2 regions of the Weizmannia sp. FSL K6-0777 genome follow, and region 2 is predicted to be linked to the other one. Evidence: a T-box and tRNA genes for the amino acid it is inferred to sense, from the RefSeq annotation. Region 2 holds a T-box; the other holds one or more tRNA genes.
The links. A T-box is a leader RNA that pairs with one kind of tRNA and senses whether it is charged. The one in region 2 lies ahead of trpS (tryptophan--tRNA ligase), so its partner is inferred to be a tRNA-Trp.
Positions count from the first base shown of each region.

Region 1: it encodes a tRNA-Trp, which carries the amino acid that the T-box ahead of trpS (tryptophan--tRNA ligase) is inferred to sense. The anticodon was not compared.

Region 1 is NZ_CP151971.1:2,622,518-2,626,950, reverse strand. It holds rRNA gene NST70_RS12695 (23S ribosomal RNA) at 1-682, shown strand, start outside; rRNA gene rrf (5S ribosomal RNA) at 859-974, shown strand; tRNA gene NST70_RS12685 (tRNA-Asn) at 981-1,055, shown strand; tRNA gene NST70_RS12680 (tRNA-Ser) at 1,060-1,149, shown strand; tRNA gene NST70_RS12675 (tRNA-Glu) at 1,163-1,234, shown strand; tRNA gene NST70_RS12670 (tRNA-Val) at 1,246-1,321, shown strand; tRNA gene NST70_RS12665 (tRNA-Met) at 1,331-1,404, shown strand; tRNA gene NST70_RS12660 (tRNA-Asp) at 1,417-1,492, shown strand; tRNA gene NST70_RS12655 (tRNA-Phe) at 1,511-1,586, shown strand; tRNA gene NST70_RS12650 (tRNA-Thr) at 1,591-1,666, shown strand; tRNA gene NST70_RS12645 (tRNA-Tyr) at 1,675-1,756, shown strand; tRNA gene NST70_RS12640 (tRNA-Trp) at 1,765-1,838, shown strand; tRNA gene NST70_RS12635 (tRNA-His) at 1,847-1,922, shown strand; tRNA gene NST70_RS12630 (tRNA-Gln) at 1,930-2,001, shown strand; tRNA gene NST70_RS12625 (tRNA-Gly) at 2,005-2,079, shown strand; tRNA gene NST70_RS12620 (tRNA-Cys) at 2,085-2,158, shown strand; tRNA gene NST70_RS12615 (tRNA-Leu) at 2,168-2,249, shown strand; gene NST70_RS12610 (YetF domain-containing protein) at 2,491-2,703, opposite strand; gene NST70_RS12605 (hypothetical protein) at 2,752-2,955, opposite strand; gene NST70_RS12600 (LLM class flavin-dependent oxidoreductase) at 3,329-4,348, shown strand.
Region 2 is NZ_CP151971.1:1,041,534-1,045,966, reverse strand. It holds gene NST70_RS04720 (peptide ABC transporter substrate-binding protein) at 1-1,237, opposite strand, end outside; gene NST70_RS04715 (DUF3899 domain-containing protein) at 1,643-1,981, shown strand; T-box leader at 2,095-2,336, shown strand; gene trpS (tryptophan--tRNA ligase) at 2,398-3,390, shown strand; gene NST70_RS04705 (YjbA family protein) at 3,427-4,179, opposite strand.

The sequences.
Region 1 (4,433 bases), 1.6 Mb from region 2:
GTGGGAGACAGTGTCAGGCAGGCAGTTTGACTGGGGCGGTCGCCTCCTAAAAGGTAACGGAGGCGCCCAAAGGTTCCCTCAGAATGGTTGGAAATCATTCGCAGAGTGTAAAGGCATAAGGGAGCTTGACTGCGAGACTTACAAGTCGAGCAGGGACGAAAGTCGGGCTTAGTGATCCGGTGGTTCCGCATGGAAGGGCCATCGCTCAACGGATAAAAGCTACCCTGGGGATAACAGGCTGATCTCCCCCAAGAGTCCACATCGACGGGGAGGTTTGGCACCTCGATGTCGGCTCATCGCATCCTGGGGCTGTAGTCGGTCCCAAGGGTTGGGCTGTTCGCCCATTAAAGCGGTACGCGAGCTGGGTTCAGAACGTCGTGAGACAGTTCGGTCCCTATCCGTCGCGGGCGCAGGAAATTTGAGAGGAGCTGTCCTTAGTACGAGAGGACCGGGATGGACGCACCGCTGGTGTACCAGTTGTCTTGCCAAAGGCATCGCTGGGTAGCTATGTGCGGAAGGGATAAGTGCTGAAAGCATCTAAGCATGAAGCCCCCCTCAAGATGAGATTTCCCACAGTTTATACTGGTAAGATCCCTGAAAGATGATCAGGTTGATAGGTCCGGGGTGGAAGCGCGGCGACGCGTGGAGCTGACGGATACTAATCGATCGAGGACTTAACCAAATAGAAAAGTGAAGGCCGCCTTGAAAAAGGTGCGCTGGAGCTAGACAATTCTCAAAGTTAGAAGTAAAAACGCATTCTCCGTTTACAGTTTTTTCTCCCATCCGGTTTTCAGGGAATCACATAATTCCTGTTGATAAGAAATGAAAACTTTGTTATAATGATTTTTGTCATTAAGGTCCGGTGGCGATGGCGGAAAGGTCACACCCGTTCCCATCCCGAACACGGAAGTTAAGCTTTCCAGCGCCGATGGTAGTTGGGGGTTTCCCCCTGCGAGAGTAGGACGCTGCCGGGCTTGTATTCCGCAGTAGCTCAGTGGTAGAGCAATCGGCTGTTAACCGATCGGTCGTAGGTTCGAATCCTACCTGCGGAGCCATCATGGAGAGCTGTCCGAGAGGCCGAAGGAGCACGATTGGAAATCGTGTAGGCGGCTAAAAGCTGTCTCAAGGGTTCGAATCCCTTGCTCTCCGTCATGATCCATATGGCCCGTTGGTCAAGCGGTTAAGACACCGCCCTTTCACGGCGGTAACACGGGTTCGAATCCCGTACGGGTCATCATTATAACTGGAGGATTAGCTCAGCTGGGAGAGCGTCTGCCTTACAAGCAGAGGGTCGGCGGTTCGATCCCGTCATCCTCCACCATTTTATCATCGCGGGGTGGAGCAGTCTGGTAGCTCGTCGGGCTCATAACCCGAAGGTCGCAGGTTCAAATCCTGCCCCCGCAATTTACATATAAAGGTCCCGTAGTGTAGCGGTTATCACGCCTGCCTGTCACGCAGGAGATCGCGGGTTCGATTCCCGTCGGGACCGCCATCCATTTTACATAATTGTGGCTCGGTAGCTCAGTCGGTAGAGCAAAGGACTGAAAATCCTTGTGTCGGCGGTTCGATTCCGTCCCGAGCCACCATTTGGCCGGTCTAGCTCAATTGGTAGAGCAACTGACTTGTAATCAGTAGGTTGGGGGTTCAAGTCCTCTGGCCGGCACCACGCAATATGGAGGGGTAGCGAAGTGGCTAAACGCGGCGGACTGTAAATCCGCTCCCTCAGGGTTCGGCGGTTCGAATCCGTCCCCCTCCATTTTTTAAAGGGGCATAGTTTAAAGGTAGAACAGAGGTCTCCAAAACCTCCAGTGTGGGTTCGATTCCTACTGCCCCTGCCATTATGATGGCGGTTGTGGCGAAGTGGTTAACGCACCGGATTGTGGCTCCGGCATTCGTGGGTTCGATTCCCACCATCCGCCCCATATTTATTGGGCCATAGCCAAGCGGTAAGGCAACGGACTTTGACTCCGTCATGCGCTGGTTCGAATCCAGCTGGCCCAGTATGCGGAAGTAGTTCAGTGGTAGAACATCACCTTGCCAAGGTGGGGGTCGCGGGTTCGAATCCCGTCTTCCGCTCCATTGATGGCGGCATAGCCAAGAGGTAAGGCAGAGGTCTGCAAAACCTTTATCACCGGTTCGATTCCGGTTGCCGCCTCCATCATATCATGCCGGTGTGGCGGAATTGGCAGACGCGCACGACTCAAAATCGTGTTCCTTCGGGAGTGTCGGTTCGACCCCGACCACCGGTATAATAGCATCACATTGAAAGCTGATGCCAAATGGAACGCTTCTCAAGATAAAGAGAAGCGTTTTTTTATTGCAATTATATTATTGAAGCCGAGGCCAATTTAAGTGGCTGCTTGAAAGCGTACACTTGTGAGTATCTATAGTTTTTTAACTTGTACAAAAAGGGAATTGATCTAATAAGAAAGGTTTGGAAATACTATCTTAGATTTTCCTTTTATAATGAGAACAGAACTGGGCAGCCTACTATTTACTAGGGTTGTTTTTTCTTTTTTTCACCGTAACCGTCCCATCTTTTTCAAGATAGGCCTGGTCAATTTCATCAAGCAAAAATACGCCCTGCTTTCTCAATAACTCCGACAGTTGATTCATATCAATTTTATTTTTTTTCAGTACGACTTTGTTAATTTTTCCTTTATCGATAATCACCGTTTTATCCCCGATAAGGAATTTTTCCAGTTTATCATAGCGATAAATGAGGATGTCAAAAATGATTTTAATGATGACCTAAACAGAAAGCATCACAAGAATGTAGTACCATTTTACACTTGGGTCATAAAGGCCGTTGCCGACGATTTCAGACAGCATTATGCTCCAGATGAAGTCGATTGGCGTAAGGTTTGAAATGCTTTTGGCGCCGGTACATTTTAGACAAAAAATGAGCGCAAGAAAGCCCATAATCAATTTTAATAAGTCCATGCCAATTTGCATCGCTAACCCCCTCCTTCAAAAGGTCCGGTTTTCTCTCGATTGTTCACTTTTACGGGGCTTTCCAACGCTTGATCCAGTTATGCATACTGCTTCAACAAGCAGTCTATTTTCCATTTCGCCAACTTCATGAAGTTTGGATACCAATGCTCTTTCTGCTGCTTCTATTGGGAAGCTTGTACCCGAAACACCCAACGCCCATGGGTCCGATCATACGAGCACTGTTTTTCATTGCATTTTCCCTTAATTTCAGTATCATAAACGAACGTTCTCATCATTGGGATACACCGGACAGGTTAGGCAAATCATTTTGTTTTGGGAATCTGTTATTTTACAATAGATCTATCTTCACGAGTAGAAGGAAAGGAAGCGGACAATGGGTAGTCAAAAAAAGTTGAATGACGTTGCATTTTCGGTTTTAGATTTGATCCCCGTTTTATCTGGAAAGACACCGGCAGATTCGTTTAAAAATAGCCTAAGCCTCGCACAGCATGTTGAAAATTGGGGCTACAAACGATACTGGCTCGCGGAGCACCATAATATGGTGGGAGTAGCCAGCTCTGCAACGGCTGTTTTAGTCGGGTATATAGCGGCAGGGACGAAAACCATCCGTGTCGGGTCTGGCGGTGTGATGCTTCCAAATCATGCACCGCTTGTCGTGGCTGAGCAGTTTGGAACACTGGGTTCCATCTATCCAGGCAGAATTGATCTCGGCCTTGGCCGTGCGCCGGGTACAGACCAATTGACAGCTGCGGCGCTCAGAAGGAATTTAAGGGGCGGGGAAATGGATTTTCCGGATAATGTCCAAGAACTGATGAACTATTTTCTCTCGGATAAAGAACGCAGGACGTATGCACGGGCCGTCGTGGCAGAAGGGGTGGATGTTCCGGTTTGGCTTCTTGGGTCAAGTACATACAGTGCCACACTTGCTGCCAGGCTCGGCCTGCCGTTTTCGTTTGCAAGCCATTTTGCACCAGCGCAATTGTTTGATGCTTTATACCTTTATCGGGAGAACTTCAAACCGTCCAAGTATTTGCAAAAGCCATATGTGATTGCGTGTGTGAATGGCGTAGCAGCTGACACAGATGCAGAAGCAGAAAGGATCGCAACAAGCCTGTACCAGTTTTTCCTCGGCGTTATCCGTGGAAAATCGCAGACGCTGCAGCCGCCTGTCGATAGCATGAACGGGATTTGGACTCCGTTTGAAAAAGAAGCGGCATTGCGTCAGCTTGAATATGCTTTTATCGGTTCAAAACAGACAATCAAAGAGAAAATGGAAGAATTTTTGGATGATACACAGGTCGATGAGTTGATGTTTGTATCGCATATTTACAACCATGAAGAGCGGCTGCGGTCTTATGAGATCCTAAGTGAACTGAAGGAAGATCATATGTGAATAGGGGAGCTGTTTTGCTTCCCTTTTTCACACAATGGTTATTGACATTTTTTACGATCTGGATATAATTATAAAAGTGACATAA
Region 2 (4,433 bases):
CCAGTGTTGATTTAGCCGTATCGGTATCATCAGATAAAATTTCAAATGACAATGATTTTGTACCTAATTCTTTCAAGCCCTTTTCCCAATATTTCTTTGCCTCTGCAGGATCATACTGGAGGTAAGAACCGGATTCCGTACGGAAATCTTTGCCATTTTTCGGATCTTTTGCAAAGTCTTTTGGTACTAAGCCGTTTGCAGGGAAAGACCCGTTAGATAGCACTGTATTAACAAATGCTTTTCTATCATAAGCCATTGAAAGCGCCATCCGGATATTTTTGTTTGCCAGAGCGGTTTTCTTTCCGTTTCTGACTTCATTGTATTTGAAGTAGAAAACAGAAGCTTCCGGAACTGTCATCGCATCTTTGTTGTTTTTATATTGTTTCGCGTATTCAGCATTCAAAACAGTCCGGTCGATTTTGCCCGTATTGTACAAGTTGACCCCGGTACTTGGCGATTTCACAACCTGGACATTGATCTGTTTCAGTTTCACATGTTTCTTGTCATAGTAATTCGGGTTTTTCACGTATTTCCATGTCAGGCCTGTGCCGTTCCAGTCTTTCAACACGAACGGGCCGTTGAACAACATATTGTCGCTATTTGTCCCGAACTTGCTGCCTTTTGACTCAACAAATTTTTGGTTGAGCGGCAGATACGTGCCGAAAGCCAGCAATGATTTTAAGTAAGGGACCGGTTTTTCAAGCTGGACTTGCAATGTGTGGTCATCAATCGCTTTTACCCCTAAAGTGCTTGGATCTTTTTTGCCGGCAATGATATCTGAGGCGTTTTTAATGACACCTCCGAAAATATAGGCATATTGTGAGCCTGTCTTCGGATTCACGGCCCTTTGCCAGGAGTAAACAAAGTCTTTTGCCGTAACCGGATCGCCGTTTGACCATTTCGCGTCTTCACGGAGCTTAAACGTATACGTTTTGCCGTCTTTGCTGACTGTCGGTTCTGCTTTCGCAATCCCGAGCTTCAGTTCATCGTTTTTCCCAACGACATAAAGGCCTTCCATTGTACTACCGAAAACGGTAAAACTTGCGACATCCGTTGCAAGTGTCGGATCCCCTGTCGGAAGTTCAGCCGTCTCATCCATATTCAGCACTTGCTTGGTTTTGGATGAACCGCCGCTTGAGCCTGAACTGCTGTTTTTGCTTCCGCCGCCGCATGCGCCGAGGACGAGCGACAGGGCAAAAGTCAGCGTCATAAACACATAAAATTTTGACTTCTTCATCAGCTAACCACCCTTTTTTTATTTTTCTGAAAAGCGAGCGACTTTTCGAATTTAATTATACTAACATTTCACTTTCTTGTACATGTTTTTTTAATCTTTTTTAATTACGTAAAAGGAGTAATAAACCAAAAAGATATTGTCATCTCAATATTGTAACCCCTTACAAATGGTTGAAAAAATTTTAAATAAAACTATTAAAATGAATAAACTTTGGTAGGTTTTTTAACAATGTTTTTTGTTTGAAAGCGTTAACAAACGCTTAACTTCCGCGTTCCGTTGTATTTATAATTTTTTCATTAATTTTAATAAATTTAATTTAACTTTAATTTAGGTTTAGATTTTCCGCTATTTCATCTTTTCTTTTGTTCCTGTATAATGAATGAAAATCATTTTGTAGGTGAGCGTATGTTCAAAAAGCTTGTCTGCTGGTTGCTGGCCTCCCAGTTGCTTGTTTTGTTTTTTTCTTTTTTGGTGTATAAGCGGATCGATTTGCTTAGCTATATTAATACTTCATTTACGATCGGGGCACTGTTGATTCTTTTTGCCGCGTCGGTTTTGATGGCGCGAACCGGTTTTTTTGATGCGTTTATTTACGGGTTTCAAAGAATGTCTTCCAAATTTAACGAGGAGGACGTCCGCCCGCTGTCGAAGCTGATTACCTTGCGTGTTTCCATGCCTTTTCTCACCGGGGTGTTCATGATGGTAATGATGGCCATTGCCCTTTTTCTGCAAAGTTCGTCCTGAAATGCTGGCCGTTTAAAACGATCAGGCAAAGGCGGAATCCTGCATACAAGCGGGCCTTGGCGGACAGCAATTTTTGACATTTTTCCATCTTTTCATTATAATGATACTGGTATATAGAAGCGATGAGAAAGAAGAGTACATCTGTTTATGGCTTTTCAGAGAGTTTGTGGCTGGTGGAAACAAACATGCCTGCAGGTGGAATGGGCTTTCGAGCTCCGGAGATGAACGGGCGGCCGCCTCATTAGTTTCCGGCGTACGCCTTGCGTTAACGAGGCTCCAATGGTATTGGAACTAAGCGGCCCGTATTGCCGGGCACTTAGGGTGGCACCGCGGATTTATCCCATTCGTCCCTAATTTTGGATGAATGGGTTTTTTATTTTTCTGGAAAAATATCCATGCTTTAGGAGGAAGAAAAAATGAGGACGATTTTTTCAGCTATTCAGCCGAGTGGAACGATCCACATCGGGAACTATCTTGGGTCAATGAAGCAGTTTGTGGAATTGCAGAACAGCTTTAATTGCTATTTTTGCATTGCTGACGAGCACGCCATTACCGTCCCGCAAGACCGCCTTGAACTCCGCAAAAACATCAGGAGCCTTGCCGCTTTTTATCTGGCAGTCGGCATTGACCCGAACAAAGCGACGCTCTTTATCCAGTCGGAAGTGCCGGCGCACGCCCAGGCCGGATGGATGCTGCAATGCGTTGCCTATGTCGGCGAGTTGGAAAGAATGACGCAGTTTAAAGACAAATCTGCAGGGAAAGAAAGCGTATCGGCCGGGCTTCTCACATACCCGCCGCTCATGGCCGCTGATATTCTACTGTATAGCACGGATCTTGTGCCGGTCGGTGAGGACCAGAAACAGCATCTCGAGCTGACAAGGGATTTGGCGGAAAGGTTCAATAAACGTTACCTCGAAATTTTTACGCTGCCGGACATTAAGCTTTCCAATTCCGGAGCAAGGATTATGTCGCTGCAGGACCCGACGAAAAAAATGAGCAAATCCGATCCGAATAAAAAAGCATTTATCTCGCTGCTTGATGACCCGAAACTGGTCGACAAAAAGATTAAAAGCGCGGTTACAGACTCAGAAGGCGTGGTCAAATACGACAAAGAGCGGAAACCGGGCATTTCCAATTTGCTCGACATCTATTCCAACTTCAGCAGCTTGACCATTGAAGAGCTGGAACGGAAATATGACGGCGTCGGCTATGGAGCGTTTAAAGCGGATCTCGTTGATGTAGTGAATGAAGGGCTTGCCCCGATTCAAAAACGGTATTATGAACTGATTGAATCGGAGGAACTGGACCGGATTTTAGATGAAGGCGCGGAAAAAGCCAGTATTGTAGCCGGAAATATGCTGAGGAAAATGGAAAATGCGATGGGATTGGGCAGAAAAAAACGCCATTAAGAAAAAAACGAGTTGCGGAGGTTTCGCAACTCGTTTTTACATCAGTTCGCTTTTTTCATTGTGTTCCAGTTCCCATAGTTTTTCAAAAAAAGGCTGCCCTTTGATCATATTTTCGCACAACTGTTCATGCTTTTTGGACCAGCCTGTTTTTGTTTCTGCATAAAGCCGCTCCCACGCATCTTCAAAAGGCATAAACTGGATGTGTTCATACTGCTCCGGGCACCACTCTGTATACCAGTACCGCACTTCCGCCGTATTTTTCGAGGAATAGAGCTGGTCGAGCGCCATAAATAACAGCTGCTTTAATTGTCGTTCCCTTCTTGTCAGCCCCTGCATGCATTCCGGCGACGGGGATAAAATATGATGTTCTTTCGGATTGCTGCGGTTTTCAAACGGATAGGACACCGGTTCATGCCCTTCGATCATTTCATAGACAAGCTGTTCCTGCCTCGGAATCAGCCGGCTTTTGCGGATCGGCAGCGTATAGCCGATCGTATCCACCGCCAAAATCCCTTTTCCATCCGTCACGACAAAACAATATTCCAGCTGGATTCGTTCATGGTTTTTGCGCAAAACCGCCTTCTGGAAAACATCATTCAGCAAAGTTTGCGGCAGTTCAGCCAAATCGTTTTCAATGTACTCGTATAAAAGCGTGTCCACAAATAAAAGCGGCACCTGGTCCAGCAGTTCAATCACATCGTCCCTCCGCCACTCATGGAATGGGCAGACATTATAACTGTTTTCCTCCCCCTCGAACCAGTTGACCCATATATCGTGAAGATACAGCATGGATAACCCCCCGTATACTCTGTTTGTCATTCAGTATAGGCAGGGGGCAGTTAAATTATTCCTTCTTTTCCGGATTCCGCTGTGTAGAAAATAAAGATTGCACTTCGCTTGTAAAAAGAAGAACCCCAATCCCACCACGTCGAAAAGGAAGAAGGCCTGCTTTAAAAGACGCTTCGTTTTCCCACCCCCGGCGAGTCGGAAAGGATAAAGGCTCTGCTTTAAAAAGACACCCTGCTCTCCCAATCTCGGTGAGT